One region of the Gordonia sp. LMA484 genome, then DNA from elsewhere that is predicted to be linked to it. Evidence: riboswitches for the same ligand, from Rfam matches in the RefSeq annotation. Region 1 holds a riboswitch; the other holds the start of a gene.
What was found. Region 1 has a riboswitch for thiamine pyrophosphate ahead of thiC (phosphomethylpyrimidine synthase ThiC). Riboswitches for the same ligand answer to the same signal wherever they lie in the genome.

Region 1 (16,145 bases):
CCCCTACTGCGCCTCGTGGGCGGTGAGGGCGCCGACCTCGCCTCGCATCAGGCGGCCTGTCACCATGTCGAGAAGAGCCTTTCGGAGATTCAGGAGGTATCACGGTGAAACGTCACGGTATGGCCCCGGCGGTCGTCGCAGTGGTGATCGCGGCGATGGTCGCGCTGATCGCGGGCTGCGGTTCGAGCGACAGCGGCTCGGACACCGCCCCGAAAACCTCCGGTGCGGAGCTCAACGAGCAACCGCGAGAGAACATCCGCGACGGTGGTACGCTGACCACATCGCTGCCGGAGGTATCGCCGCAGTGGAACACCTTCCACGCCGACGGGACGGCTTACACACTCGGGCTGTGGCGTTGGTACAACCCGACTCTCGCGTATTTCGCGCCCGACGGCACGTACTCGTTCAACCGTGACTACCTCACCGACGTGCAGACGAAGCTGGAGAACGGAAAGACGGTCGTCACCTACACCATCAATCCGAAGGCGTTCTACAACGATGGCACCCCCATCGACTATCGCGCCTTCGTCAACACCTGGGTCGCCTCGCGCGGCGCCGATCCGTCCTACGTGGTGAGTTCGTCGGACGGCTACGACCAGATCGAATCGGTGACCCGAGGCGCCGACGACCGGCAGGCCATCGTCCGGTTCAAGGGTGTGTGGGCTTGGCCCAACGGGCTTTTCAACTATCTGCTGCACCCCAAGGTGGCCACTGCGGACCAGTTCAACAAGGCCTACATCCAGCAGCCGCACCCGGAATGGGGGGCCGGCCCGTACACGGTGAAGTCCTACGATTCGCAGAAGGGCGTGGTGATCTTCGAGCGCAATCCGAAGTGGTGGGGTAACCCCGGCAAGCTCGATCAGCGCATCTTCCGACAGCTCGAAGACCAGGCGTCCATCAATGCCTTCCGCAACGGCGAACTCGACGCCATCGGGGTGTCCACGAAGGAGAACCTGGCCCAGGTCAAGACCATGCAGGGTGTCGACATCCGCTCGTCGGCCTCGACCGGGGTGTCGCTGATGGTGGTCAATCTCGATGCGCCGCTGCTGGGTTCGTCCGCTATGCGCGAGGCCGTCCTGGCCGGTGTCGACCGCGAGACCCTGGCCAAGGTGCGGTTCAACGGACTCGACTACAGCGAGGAACTGCCCGGTTCGCTGTCGCTGTTCCCGTTCGAACCCGGGTATGAGGACAACCTGGAAGGCGTTGTCGGCTTCGACCCGGACAAGGCCGCGTCGCTGCTGGACTCCGAGGGCTGGAAGCCGGGATCCGACGGCATCCGGATGAAGGACGGCAAGCGCCTCACCCTGTCGATGCCCGTCACCGGAGATTCGCCGACCATACAGAATCTCGCGCGGTCGTTGCAGGCCATGATGAAATCGATCGGCGTCGACCTCGCGGTCCAGTCGCGTAGCAGCGCGGAGTTCTCGAAAGTCGTGGTGAACAAGGAGTTCGACGTCTTCCTGATGGGCTTCACCTCGTCTGATCCGTACGGAATGGCCTACCTGTGCCAGATCTGGTGCGAGGGTTCGCAGCTGAACAAGGCGGGTGCGGGCTCGCCGGAGCTCGACGCCAAGATCCACGACGTCGCGCAGATCCCGGACCCGACCGAACAGATCAAGGCCGGCAACACGGTGGAGCGGGAGGCGTTCGGACAGTTCTCGGATCTGCCGCTGTTCAACGGTCCGTCGATGCTCGCGGTCAAGGAGAAGCTCGCCAACTACGGTGCGGGCCAGTTCTACATCGGCCCGATCGAGGACATCGGCTGGCAGAAGTAGCGGCTCCGCTCCTACCTCCTCCCGAAAACCACCCGTCAGCGGGCGAGTGCCGGCGATATGCCGACAGTCTGCGGCTGCTGGGTGGTTCTCAGGTGATGAGACGGCCGGGTGGGTGCCGCGTCTGTCCACAGTCCGCGATTTCTCCGCAGAATTCCGGTCCGCCAGGCGTGCTCTCCGGAGTGTGTGCGATTCGCGTCGAGACTGTGCCCATGACTTACGGGGAACTCGTCGAACGTTTCGGTGGGGTGATGTCGACCAGACAGTTGATCGGATCGGGCGAGACCGCCGCGACGATCCGAGCCGCTACAGTTGACGGCGTACTCGAACATCTGCGTCACGGCTGGTACGCGGCCAAGGATGCCGACCCGCCGGTTGTTGCCGCGGTGCGTGACCAGTGCGTCGTCTCGTGTGTGGATGCACTTGCCAGGCATGGACTGTGGGTTCCGGAAGGGGTGGGCGGTCCGCACAAACGGGTCACCCGTCATGAGCGTCGGCGGTCCAACGATCGGTGTCGTCGGTACGGTCGTCCCACACCGGTCGTCGGGGCCATCGACGATGTGGCGACGGCCATCCAATACAGCGCCCGATGTCTGGACGAGGAGGGATTCGTCATCGTGTGCGATTCGGCTCTGCAGAACGGGAAGCTTACGCCCGATGAGCTCCGCACTGCGTTCGCGCACGCACCGAACCGCATTCGGCGGGCCGTGGCCAAATGTGATCGGCGCTCGGGCTCAGGGACCGAAACCGCCGTACGGCTTCGGTCACGCGCCGCGGGCATGCGTGTCGAGGTGCAACACGAGGTGCCGGGTGTCGGATTCGTAGATCTGCTGATCGGCGACCGGATCGCGCTCGAACTCGATAGCAGGGCATATCACACGGGCGAGGTGAACTACGAGTCCGACCGGGTCCGGGACGCCGAGTTGGTCGCCCGAAGCTATGTGCCCCTGCATTTCACCTACGCGCAGGTGTTCCACACCTGGCCGCAAACGTACGCCCGGCTGCAGCGAATCGTCCGTGACGAGCGACATCGAGGGCGTGGCCGGCGGACGAACCCGAGGCTTCGGGCTGTGTGAAGTCCGGCCGAACCTGAATCCGCGCGGGAGCGGGCCCACCGAAATCCGCCCTGGAGCGGGCCCGTCCCGCTGGAAACCGCCCTGGAGCGGGCCCGTCCCGCTGGAAACCGCCCGGGAGCGGGCCCGTCCCGCTGGAAACCGCCCGGGAGCGGGTCGATGTCGGCGATTGGCCGACAGGCGTCCGCTGTTGGGTGGTTTTCGGTTGCGCGTGGGCGGGCGGGCCGCGCTGGCCTCTGAGTCGGCCACTGCCCGTCCCGCTGGAAACCGCCCGGGAGCGGGTCGATGTCGGCGATTGGCCGACAGGCGTCCGCTGTTGGGTGGTTTTCGGTCGCGCGCGGGCGGGCGGGCCGGCCGGGCTGGCCTCTGCGTCGGCCACTGCCCGTCCCGCTGGAAACCGTCCCGGGAGCGGGCCCGTCCTGCTGGAATCCGCCCGGGAGCGGGTCGATGTCGGCGATTGGCCGACAGGCGTCCGCTGTGGGGTGGTTTTCGGTTGCGGGGCGGGGCCGAGCGGGGCGTGGCGCGAGCGTGGCGCGAGCGGGGCCGAGCGGGGTCGAGAGGCGGGTCAGTCCTGCTCCGAGCCCACCCGCCACAGCGGGTTGACCGGGCCATGCCCGGCTCCCAGCGGATAGGCCGCCTGCAATCCGCGGGTCACCCATTTCTTCGCGAAGCCGATGGCATCGGGAACCGCATAGCCGTGGGCCAGAGCGCAGATCGTGGCCGCAGCGAGGGTGTCGCCGGCCCCGTGATCGTGCGGTGTGTCGATTCTCGGGTGGTCGAACTCGCGGAAATCGGTGCCGTCGAACAACAGGTCGGGACTGTGATCGGAGCCGCGCAGGTGTCCGCCCTTGACCAGGGCCCATCGAGCACCCAGGGCATGCAACGCGCGCGCCGCATCGCGTTGCGTGTCGGCATCCACCACCTCGATCCCGGTGATCAGCCGCACCTCGTCCAGGTTCGGCGTGATCACGGTGGCCAGGGGGATCAGCGTGGTGCGCAGGGTGTCCAGCGCCTCGTCCGCCAGCAGCTGGTCACCGTGCATCGACGCGCACACAGGGTCGACGACGAGCGGGACCGATCCGCCACGCCCGATACCCAACTCGGTGCAGGCCGCGGCCACCGCGTCGATGATCGGCGCGGACGCCAGCATCCCGGTCTTGGCTGCGCCGACGCCGATGTCGGTGACCACGCTGTGGATCTGCGCGGCCACCGTCTCGGGCGGGATCTCGGCAAAGCCCTGGACGCCCAACGAGTTCTGCACAGTGACGGCGGTGACCGCCACGCATGCGTGCAATCCCAACAGGGCGAACGTCCGCATGTCGGCCTGGATGCCGGCGCCGCCACCGGAATCCGATCCCGCGATCGTCAGAACGCGGGTCGGAGTGGTACCCGGTGCGGCGGTGGGCAATCGGAGATCAGCCTGCACGGCTCGGCCCCATCACGAAATGGTGGCGTCGATCGGGAGGTAGACGCGATTGCCGTGCTCGGCGAACTCGGCCGACTTCGCCGCCATCTCCTCGGCGATCTTGCGGTCGATGTCCTCGGCGGTCACCAGGCCGTTCTCCTCGGCATACGCGCGGACATCCTGGGAGATGCGCATCGAACAGAACTTGGGTCCGCACATCGAGCAGAAATGTGCGGTCTTGGCGGGTTCGGCCGGCATCGTCTCGTCGTGATATTCGCGAGCGGTGTCCGGGTCGAGCGCCAGGTTGAACTGATCGGTCCAGCGGAACTCGAAGCGCGCCTTGGACAATGCGTTGTCGCGGTCTTGCGCGCCGGGATGCCCCTTGGCGAGATCCGCAGAGTGGGCGGCGATCTTGTAGGTGATCACGCCCACCTTGACGTCGTCGCGGTTGGGCAGCCCCAGGTGCTCCTTGGGCGTCACGTAGCACAGCATCGCGGTGCCTGCCTGCGCGATCATCGCGGCACCGATCGCCGACGTGATGTGGTCATAGGCGGGTGCGATGTCGGTGGCCAGCGGTCCGAGCGTGTAGAAGGGTGCCTCCTCGCAGAGTTCCTCCTCGAGGCGCACGTTCTCGGCGATCTTGTGCATCGGCACATGGCCGGGCCCCTCGATCATCACCTGTACGCCATGGGATTTGGCGATCTTTGTCAACTCGCCGAGGGTACGGAGTTCGGCGAACTGTGCTTCGTCGTTGGCGTCCGCGATCGACCCCGGCCGCAGTCCGTCGCCGAGAGAGAACGTGATGTCGTAGCGACGGAAGATCTCACACAGTTCGTCGAAGTGCGTGTACAGGAACGATTCCTCGTGATGAGCGAGACACCACGCGGCCATGATCGATCCGCCCCGCGACACGATGCCGGTCACCCGGCGGGCCGCCAGCGGCACGTAGCGCAGGAGGACTCCCGCGTGCACGGTCATGTAGTCGACGCCCTGCTCGGCCTGCTCGATCACGGTGTCGCGGTAGATCTCCCACGTCAGTGCGGTGGGGTCGCCCTTGACCTTCTCGAGGGCCTGATAGATCGGGACGGTGCCGACCGGCACCGGCGAGTTGCGCATGATCCACTCGCGGGTCATGTGGATGTCCTTGCCGGTGGACAGATCCATGATGGTGTCCGCGCCCCAGCGGGTCGCCCACACCATCTTCTCGACCTCTTCGGCGATCGAACTGGTGACCGCCGAGTTGCCGATGTTCGCGTTCACCTTCACGGCGAACCGCTTGCCGATGATCATCGGTTCGGATTCGGGGTGGCGGTGATTCGCCGGGATGACGGCCCGCCCCGCGGCGACCTCGCTGCGCACGAGTTCGACGTCGACGCCCTCGCGTGCGGCGATGAACCGCATCTCGTCGGTGACGACGCCCTCGCGTGCCCACGCGAGCTGCGTCGACGCGCCGTCGATCGGTTCCGGTCGGTGCCACGCATCCCGTGTCCGCGGCAGGCCGCGTTCGACGTCGATCGTGGCGGCCGCGTCGGTGTACGGGCCGGACGTGTCGTAGACGTCGAGGTGCTCGCCGTTGGTGAGGTGGATGCGCCGCTGGGGAATGTGAAGGTGATCGATCTCGAGGTGATGCTTGCTGCTGCCCTCGATCGGACCGGTGGTCACGGTCGAGGCGGTGGATACAGAAGTTCCCATGGTGCGGCTCCCTACGCCGGCATTATCCGGACAGGTTCAGGCGGTCGGCGACCGCCTGTCGCCATCTCAGCCCCCGGTGATCGTGGGAGCCCCCGCGTGTGTAATTGTCGCCCGACCCAAGCGGGCCGGACACCGCCCACCCTACGTGTCATGACCGCCCGTGGGTGGAGGTGGGCCATAGTTCCTGCTCAACGCCCATGTCGGCGCAATGCGCGGCGACTGGGCCGGTAACCTACGCGATCGTAGGGTAGTGTGTGACCCGGATCACAGGGTGTGATCCCCGCCGTCGTCGAGAAGGGGAGTCCCGGCAGCGGCGATCAGTGACGCGTGCAGGAGGGGAATCGTGCAGCGAAAACATCGACATCGCCCACCGCAATCCGCGCAGGCGATTCTGCAGCAGATCGCCCAGGTCGTCCACAATCCGGATCGGGATCGATTCGAGCTGTGGGTGGCCGGCGACCTCGTCGGTGTGCTCGGCTACAGCAGGGATCTCGTCGACGGCAAACCCACGATCACGATCCTGCACACGGTGCTCTACGACGAGTACACCGGGCATGGTCTCGGTACGCGCCTGATGGTCGGCGCGATCGCGTATGTCCGCGATCAGGGTGCACGTCTGCGGCCGGTGTGTTCGTTCACCAAGCAGTATCTCGACGCTCACCCCGGGATCGTGCCGCTCGCGCCCGCTTGATCGGGCCTTCCGGCAGTACGGCTGTCAGGTTAGCGTAGGCTATCCTGACAAATGCTGTTGCTGTGGAGGGGAAGGCCGTGCGCATGACGAATTCCGACGAGCTCGATCCAGCGGATTCGACGAAAGCCAAGTCGAAGGGGTGGCAGGGCGCTGTCCTCAAACTGCTCGGCGCCGACGAGTACGAGCTCACCGTCACCAGCACCGAGAAGGTCACCGACGACTACATCAGGCTGGGGATGACCGGCGGTGGCCTGCTCGCCGACCGTCCGGTTCACCCCACGATGTGGGTCCGCATCTGGTTCGAGAACCGCAACGGCAAGTTACATCAGCGTGCCTACACCCTCGTCGACCCCGATCCCGCCACCGACTCCTTCTTCCTCGAGTTCGCGATCCACGACGGCGCGGCAGCGCGGTGGGCGCTGGCGGCCCGGCCCGGCGACACGATCGCGTCGACGTTCATGGGCTCCAAGTTCGCCATCCCCGATCCGACCCCGGCGGGGTGGCTGATCGCAGGCGACACGGCCTCGCTGCCCGGCATCAACTCACTGCTCGACGCGATCTCCGCGTCCGCCGACCCGGCTGCGCCGGCGACCATCTGGTTCGAGTACGTCCACGAGGCGGACAAGGCGTTGCCGCTGCGACTGCGCGATCACGACACCATCAACTGGATCCGGCGCGACGGCTCCGCGCTGGCCGACGCGGTCCGCGGGTCCGCATTCGACGCGACCGGCCATTTCGGTTGGGTCGCTTTGGACATGAAGGGCACCCGCGCGGTGGCGGGTGTGTTCAAGAACGATTACAAGCTCGGCAAGTCCCGGGTGAAGTCGCAGGCCTACTGGCGGGAGAACGGTCCCGCATCCTGAATCACCAAGGGCCGCCAGATCGTCCGGAGCCGACGGATCGCCGGGTCAGGTGATGTCCAGCGAATTCCGTAGCGCGGCCTTGTCGATCTTGCCGACGGCTGTCACCGGCAGGCTCCGCACGACGACGAGCATGTCGGGGATCTTGAACGATGCCAGGCCGCGGCTGGTCAGGAAGGCCCGGATGTCCGGGAGTTCCACTGGCTGATCGATCGGATGATCGTGTGCAAGGACGACAGTGGCGCAGATCCTTTCTCCGAGTGACTCATCGGGCACCCCGATCACTGCAGCCTGTCGGATCGCGTTGTGCGCGAGCAGGTTCTCCTCGACATCGTCGGCGGCCACGTTTTCCCCCGCCCGCACGATGGTGTCCTTGATCCGTCCGGTGACCGCGAGGTGTCCGGACGGCAGCCGACGTACGCGGTCACCGGAGCGGTAATAACCGTCCGGGGTGAACGAGCGTGCGTTGTGGTCGGGGGCCCGGTAGTAGCCGCGGATCGTGTACGGGCCACGAACCACCAGTTCACCCTCGACGCCGTCGGCCACATCTACCCCGTTTTCGTCGACGATCCGCACCTCGTCGAACTCCGACATGGGGGCACCCTGCACGGCGTGGACCAGATCGCGCGGATCGTCGGGTCGGGTGTAGCAGATGAGTCCCTCGGCCATCCCGAAAACCTGCTGGACCACATCGCCGAGCGCCGCGTCGAGGGCGATCGCGTCGGGCTCGGCCAGCTTGGCCCCGCCGACCTGCAGCAGCCGGAGCGAGCTGATGTCGGCGGGCTCCCACTCGGTGGCGGCGCACCACACCTGCGCGAGTGCGGGCACGAGTGCCGTGACGGAGACCCGGTGCTGTTCGATGAGGTCGAAGGCGTTGTCCGGACTGGGATCGTCGGTGAGCACGACGTGGGCGCCGACGCTCACCGCGCCGAGGATGCCCGGGCAGCAGAGGGGGAAGTTGTGGGCCCCCGGCAGAGCGACGAGATACGTGTCGTCGGAGGTGAGTTCGGCGACCTCGGCCGACCGGCGGGCATTGAGGGCGTAGTCGTTGTGGGTGCGCGCGATCAACTTCGGCAACCCCGTGGTCCCGCCGGAGATGAGGAACAGGGCGGGGGCGTCCGGGTCGACATCGTCGGCCGTCGGCAGGGCCACTGCGCCGGGATCGGCGTCGGGTAGCGGCAGAAAGCGCCCGGGATCGCCGTCGACGAAGACGGTACGCACCCCGTGGGCGCGGGTCTCGAGTTCGGTTGCGAGGTCACGGTAATCGTGACCGCGTCGACCGTCCTCGGTGACATAGGCGACGGCACCGGATCCGTCGGCGAGATGGGCGATCTCGGAGATGCGATGTGCGGGCAGGGTCATCACCGGAACGAGGCCCGCCCGGAGCAGGCCGAACAGGGTGACCACGAAGGAGGCGGAGTTGTTTTGCTGCACGATGACCCGCTGACCGGGGCGCAGGCCGGCCGCGCTGAACCCCGCCGCCCGGCGCATCGCGGCGGCGTGCAGTTCGGCGTAGGTGAGCGTGCCGCTGCGGTGTGTCGACGCGTCGGTCACCGCGGGTGCGTCCGGTCGCTCGGCGGCGGCCCGGTCGAGCAGATGCCACAGGGGCTGGTCGGTGAACAGGCCGGCCCGTCGGTACCGTGCGGCGGCGGCCTCGGGATGCGGCGTGAACCCGGTCAGCAGGTCGGTGGTGCAGTCACTCACCGGCGGCTTCCATGAGGACTTCGGTCGGCTCATGACCCGTATTCAAGCACATCGACGGTTAGGTGAGGCTAACTACACCTCCCGCGTACCGGCGACGCCCAAGGTAGTTTAGGCTGTCCTAATAGTCGAGGCTCCGGCGCTCCGTGAGCAGCGGCTGGCTCCACCGTCACTGTCCTGCTCGTCGGATCATGCAAGGAGGTCTCGGTCATGTCGCTGACCATCGACTCGACCGCTTCAGGCGCGCCGCGCTCGGAGATCACGCCGGAAACCGCAGCACGGGTCTGCGCCGCCTGGGCGGCATCCGGCGAGTTCGGCGAATACCTGGTGTATGAACGTGAGGGCCGCTGGGTGTTCGCCGCCGGGGTGCGCGCCCGCATCGTCCTGACCGCGCGGGCGGTGGAGATCACCGACGGCGACGCACGATCTGGTATCGCCTGGTCGGCAGACCCGTCGTCGGCGATCACCGAGGCCCTGGCGTCGCTGTCGCTGCCGAGCTGGCGTGCCTACGGCTGGGTCGGATTCGACTATTGCGCAGCCCAACACGACGAACTCGCGCACCACGTGCACGACGACGAGGTACTCGCACATCTCATCGTCCCCGAGATCGAGGCGGTCGTCGACAGGTACGGCATCGACACCGCCGACATCGAACCCGCGGTGGCCGATCGGTTGCGGGAGATCGCCGATGCCCTGGACGACGTGCCCGAACCGACACCCGTGGACGTCGCAGACGATCCCGACGACTACCGCGGCCGGGTGGCGCGTGCCGTGGCCGAGATCGGCCGCGGTGACTACCAGAAGGTGATCCTGTCGCGGCGCGTGGACATCCCGTTCGGCGTGGATCTGCCCGCCACCTACGCCCGGGGTCGCGAGCGGAACCGACCGGCACGCTCCTATCTGTTCCGCCTCGGCTCGCTTGCCGCCGCGGGCTTCAGTCCCGAGCTCGTCGTCGCCACCGATGCCGACGGATCGGTGGTGACCGAACCGCTGGCCGGCACCCGGGCGTTCGGCCGGACCCCGGATCTCGATGCGGCCGCCCGCGACGAGTTGCTCGCCGACGCCAAGGAGATCGCCGAGCATGCGATCTCGGTGCGCGCCTGCTTCGACGAGATCGCGTCGATCTCGCTGCCCGGCACGACGTCGGTGAGCGAGTACATGGTGGTCCGGGAACGAGGGAGCGTGCAGCACCTCGCGTCCACCGTGCGCGGTGAGCTCTCCCCGGAGGCGGGGCCGTGGCGGGCGCTCTCGGTGCTCTTTCCGTCCATCACCGCGTCCGGGATTCCCAAAACGCCTGCCCTGGAAGCCATCTACCGACTCGAGCCGGGCCGGCGCGAATTGTATTCGGGCGCTGTGGTCACCGCATCGTCACAGGGCGATCTGGAGGCGACACTCGCCCTGCGGACGATCTTCTCCACCGGCGACCGGTCCTGGTTGCGGGCCGGCGCAGGCATCGTCGGACTGTCCGACCCGGACCGTGAATTCGAGGAGACCTGCGAGAAACTTCGCAGCGTGGCGCCCTACGTCGTGCGGCGGGAGGGCGGCCGATGAGTGCATCGAGAAACGCTCATCAGGAGGTCCGGGCGGCGATCGCCGATGCCTTGGCCCTGCCGCCGGACGAGATCGCCGGTGACACCGATCTGATCGAGCTGGGCCTGGACTCGATCCGGATGATGAAGATCGCCGGTGGCTGGCGTAAGCGTGGCCACCGCCTCAACTTCGCGCAGCTGGCCGCGCAGCCGACCGTCGACGCCTGGGCGGCCATGCTGGCCGAGAGTGCACCGGAACCGATCGCCGCGGAGGGCGTCGGCATCAAGGCGCCGACGGCGACAACCCCGGTCGCCCAGAGTGATTCCGATGGCGAGCCGTTCCTGCTCGCGCCGATGCAGCACGCGTACTGGATCGGCCGCACCGACGCCGCCGATCTCGGAGGAGTCGCCGCCCACCTGTACGTGGAATTCGACGGCGCCGGAATCGATCCCGATCGGCTGCGGTCGGCGATGCACCGACTCGTCGACCGCCACCCCATGCTGCGTGCACGATTCCTCCCTGACGGCACCCAGCAGGTCGTCTCGCAACTCCCGCACGACCCGTTCTCGGTCAACGATCTCCGCGACCTCGCCGCTGCCGGCGTCGAGGCCGAACTCGACCGTATCCGCGACGTGAAGAGTCATCAGATGCTCGACGTCGCGGCGGGGCAGGTGGTGGACCTGACCCTGACACTGCTGCCCGATGGACGTCACCGGCTGCACTTCGACATCGACATGCTGGCCGCCGATGCGATGAGCTACCGCGTGCTGCTGGCGGACCTGGTCGCACTTCACGACGGTGAGACCCTGCCCACCCCGGGCTACACCTACCGTGACTATCTGCAGCATCGCGCCGACAATCCCGACCCGGCGCGCGATCGTGACCGCCAGTGGTGGGCTGATCGCCTCGATGACCTCCCGTCCGGTCCCGCACTGCCCGCCCTGCCCGCACCGTCCGACGCCGCTGGCCGCACGAATCGCGTGGTGCGCCATCATCACTGGATCGATGCGGAAGCCAAGGAGACGCTGCTCGCGGCCGCGCACGAACGGGGGGTCACCCCGGCCATCGCGTTGGCGGCGGTCTTCGCCGCCACCATCGGCGCCTGGTCGAGCGACGATCAGTTCCTGCTGAACGTGCCACTGTTCCATCGCGAACCGCTGCACCCGGAGATCGACCGGGTATCCGGGGACTTCAGTTCGTCGATCCTCCTCGACGTCGACGTCCGACACGCACAGTCCGTCCTGGATCTGACCCGGATGCTGCAGAAGTCGATGCATGCCAACGGTTCCCACGCCAGCTACGGGGCGCTCGAGGTCCTGCGTGACCTCGGCCGGGTCCGGGGCGAACAGGTGCTGGCACCGGTCGTGTACACCAGCGCCCTCGGACTCGGGGAACTGTTCTCCGACGCGGTGCTCGACCGGCTGGGTGAGCCATCGTGGATCGTCTCGCAGGGGCCGCAGGTCACGCTGGACGCCCAGGTGACCGAGGTGCGCGGCGGGCTGCTTCTCAACTGGGACGTGCGTGCATCGGCGTTTCCGCCGGGCATGGTGGATGCGATGTTCACGCAGTACATCTCGGCGATCCGCCGGCTGGCCGACGGTGATGCGGGATGGCTCGCGACGTCGGCGCCGCAGCTGCCGGCCGACCAGCGGGTGGTGCGTAGTCGGGTCAACCACACCGCCGCAGCCACCACCGGGCGGGTGCTGCATGAAGAGTTCTTCACCGCCGCCATCGCCGAGCCGGCCCGGACGGCCCTGATCTGGTGGAACGGTGAGATGTCCTATGGCGAGCTGGCCGCCGACGCTCTCGCCGTCGCCGGTGCACTGCGCTCGGCGGGTGTCCTGCCCGGCGATACCGTCGCCGTTCAGATCCCCAAGGGTCCGGACCAGGTCGTCGCCACCCTCGGAGTGTTCGCCACCGGTGCGGTCTGGGTACCGATCTCCTACGACCAGCCCGAGCGGCGGCGTGCGACGATCCTGCAGACCGGCGATATTCGCGTGCTCCTCGGCACGGACAGTGCGCTCGACGGACTTCCGCGCAACGTCGCCGGTGTCGATCTGACCCGCGCCCGCGCGCATCACACCCCGTTCACCGAGCCGATCCTCGCAGACCCCGAGTCGGTCGCCTACATCCTCTTCACCTCGGGGTCGACCGGGACGCCCAAGGGCGTGGAGGTGCCGCACCGGGCCGCGATGAACACGATCGAGGACATCAACGTCCGCTTCGACGTGGGCCGCGACGACCGCTCGCTGACCGTGGCGGCCCTGGAGTTCGACATCTCCGTCTACGACATCTTCGGTATCTACAGCGCGCGCGGCGCCGTGATCGCCGTCGACGCCGACTCGGCGCGGGACCCGTCGGCGTGGCTCGATCTGGTGCGAACCCACCGCGCATCTGTGCTGACGTGTGTCCCCAGCGCACTGGACATGCTGCTCGCGGTTGCCGAGACCGATTCCGGGGGAGAAGGACTGGGAACATCGCTGCGAGCGGTACTGCTCGGCGGTGACTGGGTGGGCGTCGACCTGCCGCGCCGGCTGCACGCCCTCACCCCGACGACCCGATTCGCCGGGCTCGGCGGTGCGACCGAGATCGCCATCCACGGCACCGTGTGCGAGGTGACCGACCCGCCGGAGCACTGGACCTCGGTGCCGTTCGGCACCCCGTTGCGCAACGTCGAATGCCGCGTGGTGGATTCGTCGGATCGCGAGTGCCCGGACTGGGTCACCGGCGAGCTGTGGGTCGGTGGCGCCGGCGTCGCGCGTGGCTACCGCAACGATCCCGAACGGACAGCGCAACGGTTCGTCGAGCGTGACGGCCAACGCTGGTATCGCACCGGTGATCTCGCGCGATACTGGCCGGACGGCACCATCGAGTTCCTCGGGCGGGCCGATCATCAGGTCAAGGTGCGTGGCTTCCGGGTCGAGCTGGGTGAGGTCGAAGGGGCGCTGCGGTCCGTCGAGGGGGTACGGCAGGCGGTCGCAACGGTGGTCGGCGACACGGGTCGGTCACGTTCCCTCATGGCCGCGGTGGTGATCGACGACGGCGCCGTTGCGCTGACAGCGGAGTCGATCGAGGGTGACCTGCGCACGCGGCTGCCCGCCTACATGATCCCGACGCGCATCGAGATCCTCGACGCGCTGCCGCTCACCCCGAACGGCAAGCTCGACCGGGCGGCGATCGACGCCGTTCTCGCCGACGTGGGTCCCCACGAGCGTGTCGGACCCGACGACGACCTGGAACGCGCGCTGCTCGCCATCGTGGGCGAGGTTCTGCACGCCGATCCGGACCGGCTCGGCGTGACCGACGACTTCTTCGCGATCGGCGGGGATTCGGTCCTCGCCACCACGGTCGTCGCGCGAATCCGGGACTGGCTCGACGCGCCGCAGACCGGGGTGGTCGACATCTTCGCCGCCCGCACCGTCCGCGACCTCGCGCGCCGCATCGATGCGGCCGACGGGCAGCCGGGACGGCTCCAGCAGGTGGCGGCCGTCTACCTCGAGGTCGCCGCGATGGACGACGACGAGATCACCGAGGCAACCATGAGCGACGACACATTGACGAGGACGCGTTGATGGCACACCGGCAGACGGAGACCCTGCTCGTGATCGGTGGCGGTCCGAAAGCCCTTGCCGTGGCGACCAAAGCCAGGGTGATGCGCGATCTCGGTCTGCCCGCCCCGCACGTGCGGGTGGTGGAGGCGCATTCCGTCGGAGCCAACTGGCAGTCCGTCGGTGGCTGGACCGACGGCCGTCACCGACTCGGTACCAGCCCGGAGAAGGACATCGGGTTCCCGTATCGCTCCTCGGTGGCCGGACGTGGTGCCGGCGGAGACCTCGACGCCGAGATCAGCCGCCGCATGCTCGAATACAGCTGGATGTCGTTCCTGGTGGAACACCAGACCTACGCCGAGTGGGTCGACCGGGGTCGCCCGCACCCGCACCACCATGTGTGGGCACGCTACCTGCAGTGGGTGGCGACTCGGGTCGATCTCGACCTCGTGATCGGTACCGTGCGGGCGATCTCGGCCGATGACGACCAGTGGGCGTTGGATGTCGTCACCGCCGACGGGGAAGCCAGTGAGGTTGTCGGGGACGCCCTGATGATCACCGGGCCCGGTTCGAGCGCGACAGCCCTGCTCGAGGACGACCGGGTCCTGTCGGTGGCCGACTTCTGGGACCGGGTGTCGCGACGAGACCTCCCGCTCGCCTCGCGTGCCGCGGTGATCGGCGGCGGCGAGACGGCCGGGTCCGCGCTCGACGAACTCGCCCGTCACGAGGTCATGTCGGTATCCGTGATCTCGCCGGGGGCAACGATCTACACCCGCGGCGAAGGCTATTTCGAGAACGCGATGTTCAGCGACCCGACCGGATGGGCGAACATCTCCGCCGACGAACGGCGCGACGTGATCCGTCGGACCGATCGCGGCGTGTTCTCCGTCCGTGTGCAAGAGAGTCTGTTGGGAGACAGTAGGATTCACCATCTCCAGGGTCGGGTGGTCGCGGCCCGGCGCGTGGGTGAGTCGATCGCGGTGACGCTGTACAACGAGGGTCGGCCTGCGCAGTCACTCACCTTCGATCTCGTCGTCGACGCGACCGGTGGTCAGCCACTGTGGTTTCTCGATCTGTTCACCGACGACGCCGCCGACCTGGTCGAGTTGACGCTCGGATGGCCGCCCACGGTCGAGCGGCTCGAGTCGGCCATCGGCCACGACCTGGCGGTGACGGGATTGACACCAAAGCTGTTCTTACCCAATCTCGCCGGATTCGCTCAGGGGCCGGGATTCCCGAACCTCAGCTGCCTCGGTGAGTTGTCCAACCGGATCTTGCGGATAGCGGCCCGCCAAGGGCGCGACGCGCGCAGCGCCCTCTCCGCCGAGGCCCGCTGATGTGGACGCTACCCGGACGGGACGTCCGCAGGGGTACGGCCCAGGATGTGCAGCGCGATGCGGCGGTCGGGACGTACATCGAACTCGCCGACGTCGGTCCACCCGTACTTCGTCAACGCCCGACGCATTCGTCGGTTGCGGGCATCCGGTTCCAGAACGACCCGGCGGCAACGGGGATCGGCATCAAAGATCGCGCGAGCGAGTTCGGCCATCCACGCCGACATCACGCCGCGGCCCAGCAATTCGGTTGCTGCAGTGGCGATGTGCAGACCCATGTCGTGCGGGTCGGCCGGGTAAAGCCGGGCGATCTCGTCGCGGGCCGGCCGGTACAGCTCGATGTAACCGATCTCGACGCCGTCGAGGGAGACGATCAGGGGTCGCGAGTAGTCGCCGGCCAGTCGGTGGGCGGAGTCCGCGCGCCACTTCTCCTCCGACCATTCCTGTTCCCAGGACTGCACGAGGTGTTCCCGCGCGAACCACGACACCAGCATCGCCGGATCGCTGCCGGTCGGGTCCACCGGCCGCAGCCGGAACGG
Region 2 (16,145 bases), 1.4 Mb from region 1:
GACCGGTGGTGACGCGTCGCTCGTTCCTCGCGAGGCTCCTCAGGGACCGGTGGTGTCGGATCAGCTCGTTCCTCGCGAGGCTCCTAAGGGGGCGGTGGTGGCGGTGGGAGCGAGGGACAGGGCCGAGCGAGGAGCGGTGGTGGCGGATCGCTCAGAAAAGCGTGTCGGGCCGGACGTAGTTCGCGAGATCGACGAGCATGAAGCGGTGTTCACGATTGGACCGTGTCTGGCGTGCCAGCAAGCGTAGCGACCGTTCGGTTCCGGCGCGCAGTCCCTGCTCGGTGAACGGATAGCCGAGCAGTGTGGTCGGTTGGCGATTCGGATCGGACTCGGGATTGTCGTGCACCCAGCCCAATGCTGTGCCGAGCACGATGAGTCGTAGCCGTTCCTTGCGGGGTTCGCCGTCCGGCATCGCGGCGACCCGGCGTGCCGCCTCCACGACCTGCTCCCGGGTCACCTCGGCCGTGGGGCGGCCGTGGACCAGGGCGAGCACGGCTGTCGCCCGCGCGGTGTTGAAGTGCCGGCTCGTCGGTGGAACCTCGTCCAAGGGGGCGATCGCGGCGTCGACATCACCGGTCGCCACCGATAGCCGCGCCAATCCGAAGGCGGCGGTCACGATGCCGTGATCGGTCAGCCATAGGTCGTGATAGTGGTGTGCCGCAACATCGAACAGGGCGGCGATCTTCTTCGCGTGGCTCTCCGAGTGCGCCGCCTCGTCGGACATCCACCGTCCGATGAGCTCGGCGGTACCCGCGACGGCAAGTTTGGGGGCGACCTCACCGGGCATCGCCTGCAACACATCGCTGAAGCGTTCATAGGCCAGTTCCGGCTCGTCGTTCATCAGTGCGCAGATGGCCAGGTACCACTGCACCCGCCAGGAGTCACCGTGATGTGCCGAGACATCGCGCAGCAGTGCGAGGGCGGTGTCCACGTCGTCGAGTTCGAGATGCGCTCGCACCTCGGCGAGGTCGATCTCCAGCGACGGATGGTGATTCTTGCTGCGCCGGCCGAGCAGTGCCGAGAAGCCGTCGGCGCGGGCCGCGTGGATCGAGTCCAGGGTTTGCCGCGGGTCGGAAAGGGCTGCGGAGGTGAGCATCCCGGCCGCCGGGTCCATCGGGTTGACGAGTGGGAGTGGCAGCGCCCGGGCGATGTCGACCGGATCGTAGAACGCGGCTTGTTCCGGGTCGAAGAACCCGTCGACGGGCGCAAGTAGCAGGTCGGTGCCGAACGTCGAGCGTTGCGGGGTGAACACGGTCGACATCGACGGCCGGGGGACGCCGGTGTGCACGGCGACGATCTCGCGCAGCACATTGAGGACCTGCGTGGTCATCTCGTCGGTCGTGGCGAACCGGTCTGCGGGATCAGGTGCCGTGGCACGTTGCAGCAGAAGGTAATACGACGGATTGTCGCGGAACACCGGGCATTTGTCCGGGTCGGGCAGACCATCGAGGTAGCGCCCGTCCTTCTTCGGCATGTCGATGGTCAGCGCTGCCAGGGTGCGGCCGATGCTGTAGATGTCGGTCACCACTTGCGGACCGGTCTTCACGATCTCGGGGGCCTGGAAACCCGGTGTGCCATACAGGTGGCCGTAGCCGTTGATCGACGACACGGCGCCCAGGTCGATCAGCTTCACCTCGTCGCTGCCGACCATGATGTTCTCCGGCTTGACGTCGTTGTAGACCAACCCGACCGAGTGTAGGTAACCCACGGCGGGCAGGACTTCCAGCATGTAAGACATCGCGTGTTCGACAGGGAGCAAACCGGTGCCGCCCTCGTCCTCGGAGGTGATCTGCTTGAGTGTCTGGCCGCCGATGTACTCCATGACGATGTAGCCGAACCGGTCGTCGTACTCGTTGACGTGCTCGACGAAGTTGTAGATCTTGACGATGCCGGGGTGGTTCACCGATGCCAGGAACTGCCGTTCGGCGACGGCCACCGCCTGCGCTTCGGAATCAGACGAATTGAGCAGGCCCTTGAGCACCACCGGACGGTCCGAGACGTTGCGGTCGATGGCGAGGTAGATCCAGCCCAGACCGCCATGGGCGATCGCACCGACGATCTCGTACTGATCGGCCACCAGTGTGCCGCTTTCCAGGCCGGGTACGAACGAGTAGCGGGCGCCGCAGTGCGGGCAATCGCCGGTCAGATCGCCTTTCCCCGGGCCGGCGGACCGGCCCACCGGTTTTCCGCATCGCCAGCAGTTACGTTTGCGCTCGGCGATGATCGGGTGGGTCAACACCGCGTCCGCGGGTTCGATGTCGGTGATCTTCGGCAGCTCGACCAACCCGCTGCCCAGACGCCGGTCGTGCACCATCGAACGATTGCGGGGCACCAGGCGCCGCCCGCTCCCCAGCGAGTTGATCACGTCGGTCGGGACCGTCGGCCCGGATCGGCCGGACACGTGGTCGGTCGGGGCGTCGTCGTCGGAGTCCTCATCCTTGACGTCGAGGTCCTCGAGGCGTGCCTTCTGGGTACCCACGTCGAGTTCCTCGAGAAGTGCCTTCTGCGTCCCGACGTCGAGGTCGTCGAGGCTTGCCTTCTGGGTGCCGATGTCGAGGTCGTCGTCGGTGGCGGCCTGCGTCCCGACGTCGGGCTCGTCGCGGGTCGACGCAGGTGTGGACTCGTCGGCTTCCGTGGAGAGCACCTCGCCCACCTCGGTCATGCCTGTTTCCGCGGGGGTCGTCGCGAGGTCGTCGGTTCGGGTGCCGTTCACATCGTCACCGCACAGTTCGTCACGACTGACCGCTTGCGTGCCCACATCGACGGCTCCCGCATCCTGCGCGGAAGTCGTCGTGTCGCTGCGGCGTTCGTGCTCGGTCATCTCACCCGGTCGATCCCTCTGTCACTCGTCTTCTGTCACTCGTCTTCTGTCACTCGGCCTCTGTCACTCGGTATCGACATCAGTCACGGCGGCTAGTCCGTGTACACCGGCTGCGGTGGTCCGTTGCCCGGGCCCAGGATCGACAGCCATCGGTCGTACATCCGCTGCCATTCGCCGCTCGTCCGTAGCTGTTGGAGCACCCCGTTCACGAACCGCACCATGTCGTCCTGGCCCTTGGGGATACCGACGCCGTAGTACTCCGCGCCGAGACTCGGGCCGACCAACTCCACCCATGGATCCTGCTCGGCGAGGCCGGCGAGGATGGCGTCGTCGGTGCTGACCGCATCGACCTGCGCTTGCTGCATCATCACCAGGCAGTCCGCCCACGTGGTGGTGGTCACCATTCTGACACGCGGTTGGATCGCCTGGATGCGTCCGATGGAGGTGGCCCCCCGGGCGGCGCACACCCGCTTACCCGCGAGCCCGTCCGGTCCGGTCACCCCGGAGCTCCGTGTCGACAGAATACGTTGGTAGGCAATGTAATACGGGCTGGAGAAGGTCACATCGCGACGTCGGTCGCAGGTGATGCTCATCGTCTTGACGACCACGTCCACGGTGTGGTCCTTGAGTGCCTGCGTGCGTTCGGCCGAGCTGAGAACTTTGTATTCGATGTTTCCGGGCTCCCCGAAGATGGCCGCCGCGATCGCCCGTGCGATGTCGACGTCGAAGCCCTGGATGTCCCCGCTGATGGGGTCGCGGAAGCTGAACAGGTTGCTGCCGATGTCGAGTCCGACGATGAGTCGACCGTGGCCGAGGATCTCGGCCATCGTGGTGCGCTGCGGCATCTGCGCGGGAGTGGGCATCGGGCCGGGTCGCAGACTGGCTGTGGCGTCGCAGTCCTGTGAGTTCGGGACGGGTTCGCGCGGCACATTCGTCTCGGCACCTTCGGGGGTGGGACGGGGGCCGAACGCGATCGGAGGTGGTGATTCGGGAGCGGGGAACGACACGCAGCCGGTCGCCCCGACAGCGACGAGGAGAGCCACGATGATCGCTCCGACAAGTCGGCGACGCGTGTGTCGAGGTGTTGCTGTCTGCGTCATCGGTACTCCCGGATACGCGGGATCAGGCCCATCACCACGGCAGCCGCCGCGAACAGCGTCAGCAGCAGGATGCCGGTGCCGGTGTAGCCGAGGACCCGCTGCGCGGTGTTGATGTCGTCACGGAAGACGTTGCGCGTGGTGGTGATGGTGTCGACGAGAGCGCGGTCGAGGTCGCGATAGGCCTGCGCTGTGGTGTCGGCGCCGTCGCCGACCGTGGTGGTGCGTGCCTGCGCGAAATTACCGCTGCTCATCATCCTCCTCACCTGTGCATCCCGCTCCTTCCACTCGTTGAGGACATAGTTGGCGTTGTACAGCTGTGACTCGGTGACCGCGCTCGAGTCGCCGCGGTTGTTCCCCACGCGTTGCAGAGTGCTCCCGATCTCCGCGGTCGTCTCGGCGAAGGACCGATCGAGGTCACCCTGATCGCCGCGCCGGACAAGTGACAGGGTCTCCGCGGAACGGGCCTGCTGGGTGAGGATGCGCGCCGTCGTCAGCTCGCGCAGCGGTGTCGCGCCGTCGACGCGGGCATTGTTGGTGGCCGCCACCGACATCAGCCCCGACGCGAGCAGCCACACCGTGCCGACCACGACGGCGAACAACGCCGACACGACACCGATGTTGAATCGGCGTCGGGTCCGTTTCGCGAGGTAGCGACTGGTCGCCGCCAGTCCGATGATGACCGCGATGAGCGCGATGTAGACCCCCCACGGCGGTTTCGTGAGGGCACTCTGCGGGTCGGCGATGGCCATCGACCGACGCTGGTAGAGGCGTTGGGCGGCAGGGAGGATCTTCTCCTGCATCATCGTCGACGCCTGCCCGAGATAGGCGGAGCCCACCGGATTACCGAGGCGGTTGTTGGTCCGCGCGACCTCGATCAGGCCGGAGTAGACGGGGATACTCACCGCGAGGGTGTTGAGGTCGGTGTTGATCTCCTTCGTCACCGCGGTGCTCTCGGTGTCGGCGCCCGGCTCCTGCGAGGTGCCGGCGGCGATGATGAGCGACGACGAAGCCGTCGCCAGCGCGTCCGAGTAGCGGGTTCGCAGCTCCGGGGACTCGAGCCCACCGGAGATGAACGCCGAGTTTGCCGAGGCGTCGGCGATGGAGAGTGAGCTGTAGAGCACCTGCGATGCCTCGGCCAGGGGTTCGGTCCGGTCGATCATCTCCCGAAGCGTCGCGGTGCGCTTCTCCAGCGTCGTCGACGCATACAGCCCGGTCGCCACGCAGCCGATCGCCAGGACCACGAGGATCAGGATCAATTTGCCGGGGCTCGTGACGGCGTAATGCCGCACCGTGGACAACGGTGATTGCGCGCGTTGCCGGGCAGCCGTGACGAGATCGCGGCGGTCCGAGAGGACCTGCCGTATCGGGGGAGCCGTCGGACCGGGCCGGATCGTCCGGCCCGCGCGGGTGAGCGCGGTCCGCATGGGCGAGACGTCGCCGGTCACGTCAGGTTCCTTCCGAACTCTCCATGGCTCCGGCGTCACTTTCCGATCGTGCCGGTTCGACCGGCGTCGGGCTCACTGTCTCCACCTTGTCTGTCGTCGAGGGCAGTCCATACGTTTCGCCCAACCAGTGGGCGAAACCCGGTGGTCGGACCGGCGCTGTCACGTGTGTTCGCCGGAAAGACCATCTGTCTCAACCCTAGACCTCAGCTGCGCGGTGGGCGCGGCGTGCGGGGCCGTGTCGTCGTCGCGGTGAACGGTCCGGTCGACCGACCCCGGGCCCGTCCTGTGGCCACTGTCGGGTGTGTCACATACCGTGGACGTCATACGGGGTCGTTCGGGGTTTTTCGAGTAGCAGGAGGCGCGGTGCGCGGAGACGGTGACGGCTGGGTGATGGATCCGGACGGTTCGCGTTACTGGGGTCGCAACGGGGCAGCGGGTCTGCTGCTGCGTGCGCCGATGGCCGATGCGTCGACGGGGATCCTGCTGCAACATCGGGCCGTGTGGTCGCACCAGGGCGGTACGTGGGGGCTGCCCGGCGGAGCGCGCGATTCCCACGAGAGCGCGATCGACACCGCCATCCGCGAGGCCGACGAGGAAGCCGGTATCGGCGGCAACGATCTGCGTGTCGTCGCCGCGGTGGTGACCCATCAGGCCCCCAGCGGATGGACGTACACGACCGTGATCGCCGAGATCGACGAGCCGATCGACACCGTCGCCAATTTCGAGTCCGCGGAATTGCGCTGGGTCCGGGAGGACGATGTCGAGACGCTTCCGCTGCACCCCGGGTTCGAGCGGGCCTGGCCTGTGCTGCGGGCGCGGATCACCGCACTTGACCTGCACGGCTGATCGGGGACGACCCGGTCGCCATCAATTCGTGCCGAGCAGACGGTTGGCGCCGGCGATGAGGGCGTTGATGTTGGCTTCGTCGCCGGTGGTCCCCGAGCCGCAGGCCCAGCACTGACGGTCGTCGCTCTCACACAGCAGGAACGTGGTGACCGATCCGTCGACCTGGTGCTGATGCAGGCCGACGATCTGCACCGATATCCCCAGGTCGTGCAGGATCGTCGTCATCGCGCCGATGGGTCCGGACGACGTCGCCTGCATCGAGCGGATGCGGTCGGCGAAGGCAATGGTGGCCCGGCAGGTGATCGTGTCGTCGCGGCCGAGGGTCGTGTTCCAGGTGCCGAGCCGCAGAGCACCCTTGGGTGCGTAGGTGTCGAGGAAGCGTTGCCAGCTCATGCCCTTCGCCTCGTCGCGCAATCCGCGCGGCAGCGGTCGGCCGAAGTGCGATGCGCAAGGGTCGGACGACGAGGCGTCGTCGCCGCTGAGGTGAGTGGTGTGCATTGGAGATTTCGATTCTCATCGGAAGGAAAGTGACCGACGAGGAAGAGAAGCGCAACGACCCGCAGCGGGGGGTCGGTCTGATTCAGACCCCGCTGCGGCGGGTTACGAGCTTGCTCTTCGTGCACAACATGATGTGTTCAACGATAGACCTGCGCCGACGACGACAGCAAACGGTTAGTGCCGGTGCTGCGACCGACCCCAGGCTTCGATAGCGTCGACGATGTGGACCGAACGAGGGCTCGGTCGTACTTTTCTGAGGGAGTGTGTGCATGACGCAGAGCGTCCAGGTCGAAGCGATGACAGTGCTCGAGGAGCTCATGGACAAGCGGTGGACCTGCCGACAGTTCCGCCACGACGCCGTGCCGCGCGACGACATCGAGCGGTTGCTGCGACTCGCGCAGCGCACGCCCTCCTGGTGCAACACACAGCCGTGGCAGGTCATCGTCACCGAGGGAGCGGGTACCGCACGGGTGCGGGAGGTGCTGCTGCGCCATGTCGACGGCGGCGGTGAGATCTCCTCCGACATCGCGTGGCCGCCCGGCTACCAGGGCGTCTACCAGGAGCGTCGGCGCGAGTGTGGAATGCAGCTCTACGAGACGCTCGGCATCACCCGCGAGGACAAGATGGGCAAGGCGCTGCAGATGCGCCGCAACTTCGAGTTGTTCGACGCACCGCATGTCGCCCTGATCACCACCACCGACACGTTGGGTACCTACGGCGCCGTCGACTGCGGTCTCTACATCGGCACCTTCCTGCTGGCCGCGGAGGCGATGGGGCTCGGCGCTGCGCCGCAGGCCGCACTCGCGTCGTACTCCGACGTCCTGCACGAGGTCCTCGACATCCCCGCCGACCGTCACGTCGTCGCCGGCATCTCGTTCGGTTACGCCGACGTCGATGCGCCGGTCAACACCTTCCGGACCACCCGTGCCGATCTCGGCGAGGCGGTGTCGTTCGTCACCGAGTGACCGGTGATCACCGATGACCGACGGCGGGTTCCTCGACCTCAGAGACGTTGACGCAGCGTTCTCGCCGCCGACTCCGGGTCGTCGGCGCCGGTGATGGCGCGAACCACGACGACGCGGTTGGCTCCCGCCGCGGTCACCGCCTCGAGGCGATCGGCATCCACGCCGCCGATCGCGAACCACGGTTTGCCGGATGGGGCCGCCGCAGCCGCCTCGACCAGCCCAAGCCCCGGCGCGGTGCGTCCGGGCTTGGTGGGTGTCGGCCAGCACGGGCCGACGCAGAAGTAGTCGACGTCGTCGTCGGCGATCGCAGACCGTAACTGTGTCGTGTCATGGGTGGAGAGCCCGATGACGATGTCCGGGCCGGCGATCCGGCGGACGAGGTCGGCGGGGAGGTCACCCTGCCCGACGTGCAGCACATCCGCGCCCGCCAGCGCTGCGATGTCGGCGCGGTCGTTCACGGCGAGCAGGGCGTCGTGATCCCGGGTCAGGTCGCGCAGCCGGGCGAGGATCTGCAGTTCGTCGCGGGCCTCCAAGGTGCCGAAGGCGGATTCGCCCGGTGAACCCTTGTCGCGCAGTTGCACGATGTCGACACCACCGGCGAGGGCGGCAGCCACGAACTCGGTCAGGTCGCCACGTTCGCGGCGGGCATCGGTGCACAGATAGAGACGGGCGTCGGCGAGACGGGCGATTCTCGACTGTCGTGAAGCGGTCACGGCGGTAACGGTAGGCTGGATCGCGAACGACACGGGAGCCCGGGGGTCCGCCGGGCTGAGAGTGCAGGTCGACCCCTGCAGACCGTTTGACCTGATCCGGGTAATGCCGGCGAAGGAAGGATGCGCTCTGGTGCGTAGTGACACTCATGATGGGATTTCGCCGACACTCGCTGTCGTCGGCGGTGGTGTGATCGGCCTGACGTGTGCGTTGGCCGCCGTCGACGCCGGATATCAGGTCCGGGTCCACGACGACGGGCCGCGGCGGCGTGCGGCGTGGGTGGCGGCCGGGATGCTCGGCTCGTTGGGTGAGGGCCACCCCGGTGAAGACGAACTGCTGCGGCTGTCGGTGTCGTCGGTGCGACGGTGGCCGGACCTGGTGGCCCGGCTCGGGGATCCGATGATCATGACGGCGAGCGAGTCGCTGTTCGTCGCCGCCTCGGCGGCAGACGCCGAACACCTGACCACCCTCGCCGAATTCGTGTGGACGCGGCAGCCGCGAGCGTCCGAGGAACTGCATCGGGTGGATTCCGCCGAGATCCGACGTATGGAGTCGGGACTGAGTTCGCGTCTGCACAGCGGATATCTGGCAGTCGGCGAGGGTGCGGTCGACAATCGGCGCCTGCTCACCCGGCTGCAGGAGGCCGTCGTCGGCGGCGGTGGTGAGGTCGTCGATCACCGTGTCACCGATCTCGACGATCTCGACGCGGACGCGATCCTGGTGTGCGCGGGACTCGGCACGCGATCGTTGCTGCCCGGTCTGTCCCTGCACGCCGCGAAGGGGGAGATCCTCCGGCTGCGACGCACCCGCTGGTCGGTGCCGCCCCCGTCCCGGGTGGTGCGGGCCCGCATGCATGGACGCTCGGTGTATCTGGTGCCGCGGACCGACGGCATCGTCGTCGGCGCAACACAATACGAGCCATTCGACGAGAAGAGCACAGATCCTGAGGTCGGTGGCGTGACCGACCTGCTTTCCGACGCAGTGGAGCTGATGCCCGGCCTGCGGACCTACGAGCTGACCGAGGCGGGCGCCGGCCTGCGTCCGTGTTCGCCTGATGGTCTGCCGATCATCCGTCGCGTGAGTGAGCGCGTCATGGTCGCCACCGGTCATGGTCGAAACGGAATCCTGCTGGCGCCCTACACTGCCGACGCGTTCCTGGCGATGATCGCCGACAGCGCGGATCTTGGACCTGCGGCCGTCGGAGCCGGCCCTGAAGGAGGGAATCGATGATGACGATCGTCGTCAACGGCGAGACAACCGACCTCGAGTCCGACGCTTCCGTCGGCGAACTGGTTGCGACCATGGGACTTCCGGATCGCGGAATCGCCGTCGCGATCGACGGGGAAGTGGTGCCACGTGGTCTGTGGGATCGTCTCCTGCACGCGAACGCCAGCGTCGAGATCGTCACGGCGGTGCAGGGTGGATAGCCGGCTGATGACGCAATCGGATGCGCCACTACGCATCGCCGACCGCGAGTTCGAGTCGCGGCTGATCATGGGTACCGGCGGCGCCGCCAATCTGGCGGTACTCGAACGTGCGTTGGTTGCGTCCGGCACCGAGTTGACGACCGTCGCTCTGCGGCGGGTCAGTCCCGAGTCACGGACCGGCATGGTCGAATTGCTGCGGCGTCTGGACATCGCGATCCTGCCCAACACGGCCGGCTGTCACACCACGGCCGAGGCGGTCCTGACCGCCCAGCTCGCGCGCGAGGCCGTGGAAACACATTGGGTGAAACTGGAAGTGGTCGCCGACGAGCGCACACTGCTGCCCGACCCCATCGAGCTGGTCGACGCGGCCCGCGCGCTGGTCGACGATGGTTTCGCCGTGCTCGCGTACACCAACGACGACCCTGTGCTCGCCGCACGGCTGCAGGATCTCGGCGTGGCGGCCGTGATGCCATTGGGTTCACCGATCGGAACCGGGCTGGGGATCGCCAATCCACACAACATCGAGATGATCGTCGAGGCGGCGCAGGTGCCGGTGGTACTCGATGCCGGGATCGGCACCGCCAGCGACGCCGCTATTGCGATGGAACTCGGTTGTGATGCAGTCCTTCTCGCGTCTGCCGTGACCCGCGCCGACGATCCCGAACGGATGGCTGCGGCCATGCGGCACGCGGTGCTGGCCGGACGGTACGCCGCCGCTTCCGGCCGGATACCGAAGCGTTTCTGGGCGCAGGCGTCGTCGCCCGGCCGCTGATCAGGCACGGCGAGAACCCGCACGCTGATCGAGGAGTGCCGAGCCGCCCGGCGAGTTGCGTATCGGGATCTGTGTCAGGGGGTTTCGATACGCGACTCACTTCGTTCGCTGCTACTCAACCGGCGAGTGGTGTAATCGCCGCTGCGACGTCAGGCGTCGGGCACCGGGGGTGCGTCGTCCACGAGTTCGTGAGTGACGCCGTAGGACGCCCGCATCCGGGTCATGGCCTCCTCGCGGAGGCGGTAGCCGCGCCGCGACACACGTTCTCGGCCGCCACCGATCGCCATCCGGGTCCGGCCTGCCACGGCCATCGCCGGTGCCGCGAAGCGGATGACGTGTTTGAGTCGCGTGTCCGGAATATGCAGCGCGTCTGCGTCGTCGTCGCCGAGGAACACCCGTTGCAGTGCACACATGACCTGCCTCGCAACAGCTTCGCGGACGTTCGGCGGACCGGGCAGCGTGTTGGCGATCTCGGGCACGAGGTAGTCATCGGTCAGCGCGGACACGAACTCACGATCTCGGTCGTCGGGCCCGGGAGAGGTCAGCCGGTAGAGCTCTTCGATGCGGACATGATCGGCTTCATCGACGGGATTGAGGCGTTCGTCCATGCCGATGACGTGGCCGACATAGCGCCAGAGATGGTAGACGGCATCGAGATCGTCGTCGCTCAGACGCACCCCGAGTCGGTACATCGCGTCGAGTGCGATGTGCCCGAACTCGGCCATCGTGAAGGCCATGTAGGGCTGCGGAATCGGGACGCCCCAGGCAGTTTCGGTCCAGTCGCCGAGCTCGTACATCGCGCGGCGGACGTGCGCGTGGATCAGCCGGACCCGCACCGTGTACGCGAAACCGTCACCGTCACGGCGCATCCCGCCCGGCGTGATCACCTGCCGTAGCCACTCGCCGACCTCGACGGACCGGATGGCCGGCATCGTGGCGTAGCGTCCGGTCAGCACCAGCGGCTTTCCGGCGATGCTGTTGCCGGCACCGCGCAGCAGCGACGCTGCGCCGAGCACGATGCCCAGCGCTGCGGTGTGCCGGATCAGCGCGTCGGCGGCCCGGTCGAGGCGCGCATGATCGACCCAGTTGGGTTCGTCGTCGAGGAATGCGAACAGCGATCGCAGCGAGTCGGGTGCGTCCTGCACCGCGTCGATGCCGTCGGCGAGCGCGGCGCGGACTGCCACCGTCGCCGACGATCCGGGGAAGGCGTCGGACACCACCGCGTCGGCCAGGTCGTCGGCCTGCCACATCGATGCCACCCAGAGTTCCCCGGCCGTCCCGTATCGAGATATCGCCCGCTCGACGTTCACGAGTGCTGTCGGAGCTTCAACTACCACGCAATCAGTCAAACACGAGGAATCCTCACTTACTATTCACTTTCATGGCCGCCGCGAATCGCCGACCTCCCCGACCGCCGACACGAGCGCGCCCGCAGCAGGTTCGCAGCGTTGAGATGCGACGACGTCTCCTCGACAGCACTGTGGAGCTTCTCCGGCGCACTCCCGGCACACGTCCGACGACGGCCGCGTTGGCCGATCATGCTCATGTCAGCATCGGGACGATCTACCGCTATTTCGCCGACATCGACTCGATCGTCGACGAGCTGCGTGCCGCCGCGATCTACGACATCACGACGGCGCTGGCAACCGGGGTGGGACGGGCGATGGACGCCGAGCCGATGTCGGCGATGGTCACCATCGTCGAGACACTCACCGGAGCCTTCGAGAAACACGACCCGGTGCTCCGGGTCTCCTACTCGACGGCGGAGGCCGAGTTCGGGGAGGCGTGGGCCGACGTGGAGGAGCCACTGATCCCGTTGGCCCGGATTCTGCCGGCCCGCCTGCGCCCCGACCTCGATGCGCAGGCGCTCGACGATCTGGTGTTCATCACCATGGGCGCGACTGCCAACCTGTGTCTACGTATCGCATTGTTGCGGCCGGCGAGGTCCGACCGTGCGGCGATGATCGCGACGGCGGCGCGAATGCTTCTGGCGGCCTTGGACCCCGGGTGAATGGAGCGCGTCATCGCGGTTGGACGTCATCGAGTTCGACCTGCCACATCTCGGTGCGCGCCACACAAGCGTCACGGCGGTCGGCCATGGCGACCCGCCGCGGATCGGCCAGGTACTGCTGTAGCGCCGCGTCATCGGCGAACTCGATGAGCTGGGTCTCGGCCGGCTGCGGGTCGGAGTCCACACTTCGTGCGCGGGCCAGAACGCGGCCGCGATGTTCGCCGACCAACCGTAGGACATCGTCCTCGTAGGCATGCAGTTCGTCGTCCTGACCTGCTACAGGCCACAGCAGGACGGTAAAGGTGACCGGCACGCGCCTCAGTCTATCGACGCCGCCCGGGGCGACGGCGTATATGGTCGAGGCGTGCTCAGAGTCGAGAATCTGACCAAGGTCTACGGCCAGGTTCGCGCCGTCGACGACCTCACCTTCGATGTCCGGCCCGGCGTCGTGACCGGATTCCTCGGTCCCAACGGCGCCGGGAAATCCACGACGATGCGGATGATGCTCGGGCTCGACAATCCAACCGGCGGTAACGCCACCATCAACGGGCAGCCCTACCGCGACCTCGATCATCCGCTGCGACAGGTCGGTGCCCTGCTCGACGCCGGATGGATCCACCCGAACCGGAGTGCGCGGTCGCACCTGCGCTGGATGGCGGCGTCCAACCGCATCCCGATGCGACGGGTTGACGAGGTTCTCGAGATCGTGGGGCTCTCGTCGGTCGCCTCCAAACGTGCCGGCGGTTTCTCGTTGGGCATGAAGCAGCGGCTCGGCCTGGCGGGCGCGATCCTGGGTGATCCACACACTCTGCTGTTCGACGAACCCGTCAACGGGCTCGATCCCGAGGGGATCGTCTGGATTCGTGGCTTCATGCGCAACCTCGCGCAGCAAGGCCGGACGGTGTTCGTCTCCAGCCATCTGCTGACCGAGATGTCGCTCACGGCCGATCACCTCGTGGTCATCGGCCAGGGCCGCCTGATCGCCGACAGCTCGGTTGGCGACTTCACTAGCCGGGCGTCGTCCAGCGTCCGCGTCCGCAGTCCGTACCTGCCCGAACTGCACCGGGTGCTGGCCGAGGCGGGACTGGCGGTCACGCCGGGTGCCGCATCCGACGGTCGACCGATGCTGACGGTCGCCGACGTGACCACCGATCAGGTCGGCGATCTCGCCGGCCGCGCCGGCATCGTCGTGCACGAACTGACCGGCACGACCGCATCACTGGAAGAGGTCTTCATGTCGATGACCGCGAACGCGGTGCAGTACCAGGGTGGTGGGCAACAGCAACAGGCTCCGTCGCAGCACCATCAGGCCGGCCCGCCACAGCAGCCCGGGTTCGGCGGTCCGGGTGGTGCGCGATGATCGGCGCGATCGATGCCGAGCGCATCAAGCTGATGTCGACGCGGTCGCCCTACTGGTGTGTCGCGATCGTCGCGATTCTCGCGATCGGCGTTGCTCTGCTCACCGGACTGACGGCGGGCGGGCCGGTGGCGTCGACACCGGGGGACTCCGCAGGTACCGCACTCGTGGGGCTCAACGCCTTCGGTGTGCTGGTCCTGATGATCATGGCCGTTCTGGCCGTCACCAGCGAATACCGGTTCGGTACCATCCGGACCTCCTTTCAGGCCGTCCCCACCCGATCGACCGTCCTCCTTGCGAAGGCGGCGGTGTTCGGTGGGTTGGCGTTCGTCGTGACGCTCGCCCTCGCGGTGATCGGGGTAGTCCTCGCCCGGGCGACCGCCGGGTCATCGAGCGGAATCGAACTCGGCGACAGCGGTGTCCTGCGACAGCTCTGGGGAACCCCGGTGATCGCCGTGCTGTACGTGCTCATCGGTCTGGGCGTGGGGGCGATCGTCCGGCACACCGCGGGTGCCATCGTCATCGTGCTGATCTGGAACCTGGCGATCGAGTCGATCTTGTCGGTCCTGCCCAAGGTGGGTTCACATATCGGCCCGTTCCTGCCGTTCGCGAATGGCACCCGATTTCTCCACGGAGCGGACGGCAGCAGCGATTTCCACTGGAACATCTACGGTTCCCTCATCTACTTCGCCGTTTTCGCGGTGATCATCCTGGTGATCGGGATCGTCGTGACCGATCGACGCGACGCCTGAGTTTCGCAGGGTGCTTGCGCAGGGCGCCCCTTCGTGACGCATCGCTCGTTCCTCGCGAGGCTCCTCAGGGAGCGGTGGAGGTGCTCGCACGCTCGCTCTCCAGGTGCAGGGGGAGCCAGGTCATGAGCCGAAGGTGACGGTTGTGGCGGCAACAGACCCGATCGCTCAGGCGCCGGGTGGAAGACCCACCACTCACGGTCTCCATACCGTTGGGTACCCCTGACCTGTGCCAGGTGAGGGGCCTACGGACTAAGATCACCGCCATGTCCTCCGACTGGCCGCTGGTCGAGCGTGAGAAAGAGTTTCGCATCATCGAAGCCGCTCTACGCGGTGAGACGGCTGCGTGCGGTGTTGTGCTGACCGGTGATTCGGGCGTCGGCAAGACCACTCTGGCCAGGCACGTCACCGCGGCCCTGGACGGCGGTGTGCGCTGGGTGGCGGGTACCGAATCGGCCCGCAGCATCCCCCTCGGCGTCTTCGCACATCTGGTCGGCCCGGCCACCTCGAGTGACCCGGTGACCTACCTGGCGGCGGCACGTGAATCGTTGCTGGCCGACGGCAATGTCGTGATCGGTGTCGACGATGCGCATCTTCTCGACGAGTTGTCGGCGACCCTGCTTCATCAGCTGGCCATCGACCGGGCCGTGCACATCGTCGCGACGGTGCGCTCCGGCGAATCGGTGCCGGACGCCGTCACCTCCCTCTGGAAGGACAATCACCTCACCCGGATCACGTTGTCGCCGTTCACCAAAGATCAGAGCGTCGAGCTGATCGAGTCGGTCCTCGGTGGTCAGCTGGAGGGTCTGTCCGCCGATCTCATGTGGGAGGCGTCCGGCGGCAACGCCTTGTTCCTACGGCATCTCGTCGAGGGCGCCCGCCAGGCAAACACACTGCGTCAGGTGAACGGCGTGTGGCAGTTGCGTGGGCGGGCGGCGATCACCTCCGAGCTCGCATCCCTGCTGGAGAGCCGGATCGAGCAGCTCGACGATTCGGTGCTCAACGTGCTCAAGTACCTGGCGCTGTGTGAACCCCTCGACATCGACATCCTGGCGGAGCTGGCGGGTGAGGAGGCGGTCGAGGAGGCCGAGATCGCCGGTCTGGTGCGTATCCTGCGCGACGGCCGCAGACTGAACGTCCAATACACTCACCCGCTGTTCGGAGAGGTCGTCCGCCACCGGCTGGGTCTGGCGTCGTCGAGACGGCTGCGCGGCCGTTTGGTCAAGGCACTGCAGTCCCGGGGAGCGCACACTCCGGCCGAACGTATCCGCCTGGCCGACCTCGCGCTCGAGAGCGATGTCGCGGTCGATGCCGCTCTGATGAGTGCCGCGGCGCGCGACGCTCTCGGTCTGGCCAATGCGCCGCTGGGTGAGCGTTTCGCACGCGCCGCCGTCGACGAGGGTTCCGCCGGGTTCGCCGCCGCCGAACCGCTGGCGCGGTCCC

Region 2: another riboswitch for thiamine pyrophosphate. It lies ahead of thiO (glycine oxidase ThiO); the one in region 1 lies ahead of thiC (phosphomethylpyrimidine synthase ThiC).

What each region holds. Positions count from the first base shown of each region.
Region 1 is NZ_CM176700.1:4,741,075-4,757,219, reverse strand. It holds gene AC4AMJ_RS21110 (dipeptide ABC transporter ATP-binding protein) at 1-108, shown strand, start outside; gene AC4AMJ_RS21105 (ABC transporter family substrate-binding protein) at 120-1,775, shown strand; gene AC4AMJ_RS21100 (endonuclease domain-containing protein) at 1,985-2,848, shown strand; gene thiD (bifunctional hydroxymethylpyrimidine kinase/phosphomethylpyrimidine kinase) at 3,411-4,271, opposite strand; gene thiC (phosphomethylpyrimidine synthase ThiC) at 4,284-5,942, opposite strand; TPP riboswitch at 5,934-6,048, opposite strand; gene AC4AMJ_RS21085 (GNAT family N-acetyltransferase) at 6,286-6,633, shown strand; gene AC4AMJ_RS21080 (siderophore-interacting protein) at 6,717-7,496, shown strand; gene AC4AMJ_RS21075 ((2,3-dihydroxybenzoyl)adenylate synthase) at 7,542-9,230, opposite strand; gene AC4AMJ_RS21070 (salicylate synthase) at 9,405-10,745, shown strand; gene AC4AMJ_RS21065 (non-ribosomal peptide synthetase) at 10,742-14,296, shown strand; gene AC4AMJ_RS21060 (SidA/IucD/PvdA family monooxygenase) at 14,296-15,609, shown strand; gene AC4AMJ_RS21055 (GNAT family N-acetyltransferase) at 15,618-16,145, opposite strand, start outside.
Region 2 is NZ_CM176700.1:6,181,999-6,198,143, forward strand. It holds gene AC4AMJ_RS27525 (serine/threonine-protein kinase) at 152-2,821, opposite strand; gene AC4AMJ_RS27530 (glutamate ABC transporter substrate-binding protein) at 2,914-3,921, opposite strand; gene AC4AMJ_RS27535 (GlnX family signal transduction membrane protein) at 3,918-5,366, opposite strand; gene AC4AMJ_RS27540 (NUDIX hydrolase) at 5,730-6,212, shown strand; gene AC4AMJ_RS27545 (hypothetical protein) at 6,234-6,710, opposite strand; gene AC4AMJ_RS27550 (nitroreductase) at 6,980-7,675, shown strand; gene thiE (thiamine phosphate synthase) at 7,714-8,388, opposite strand; TPP riboswitch at 8,410-8,524, shown strand; gene thiO (glycine oxidase ThiO) at 8,492-9,616, shown strand; gene thiS (sulfur carrier protein ThiS) at 9,616-9,813, shown strand; gene AC4AMJ_RS27570 (thiazole synthase) at 9,821-10,585, shown strand; gene AC4AMJ_RS27575 (oxygenase MpaB family protein) at 10,735-11,922, opposite strand; gene AC4AMJ_RS27580 (TetR/AcrR family transcriptional regulator) at 12,039-12,596, shown strand; gene AC4AMJ_RS27585 (DUF1330 domain-containing protein) at 12,607-12,909, opposite strand; gene AC4AMJ_RS27590 (ABC transporter ATP-binding protein) at 12,961-13,956, shown strand; gene AC4AMJ_RS27595 (ABC transporter permease) at 13,953-14,705, shown strand; gene AC4AMJ_RS27600 (helix-turn-helix transcriptional regulator) at 14,969-16,145, shown strand, end outside.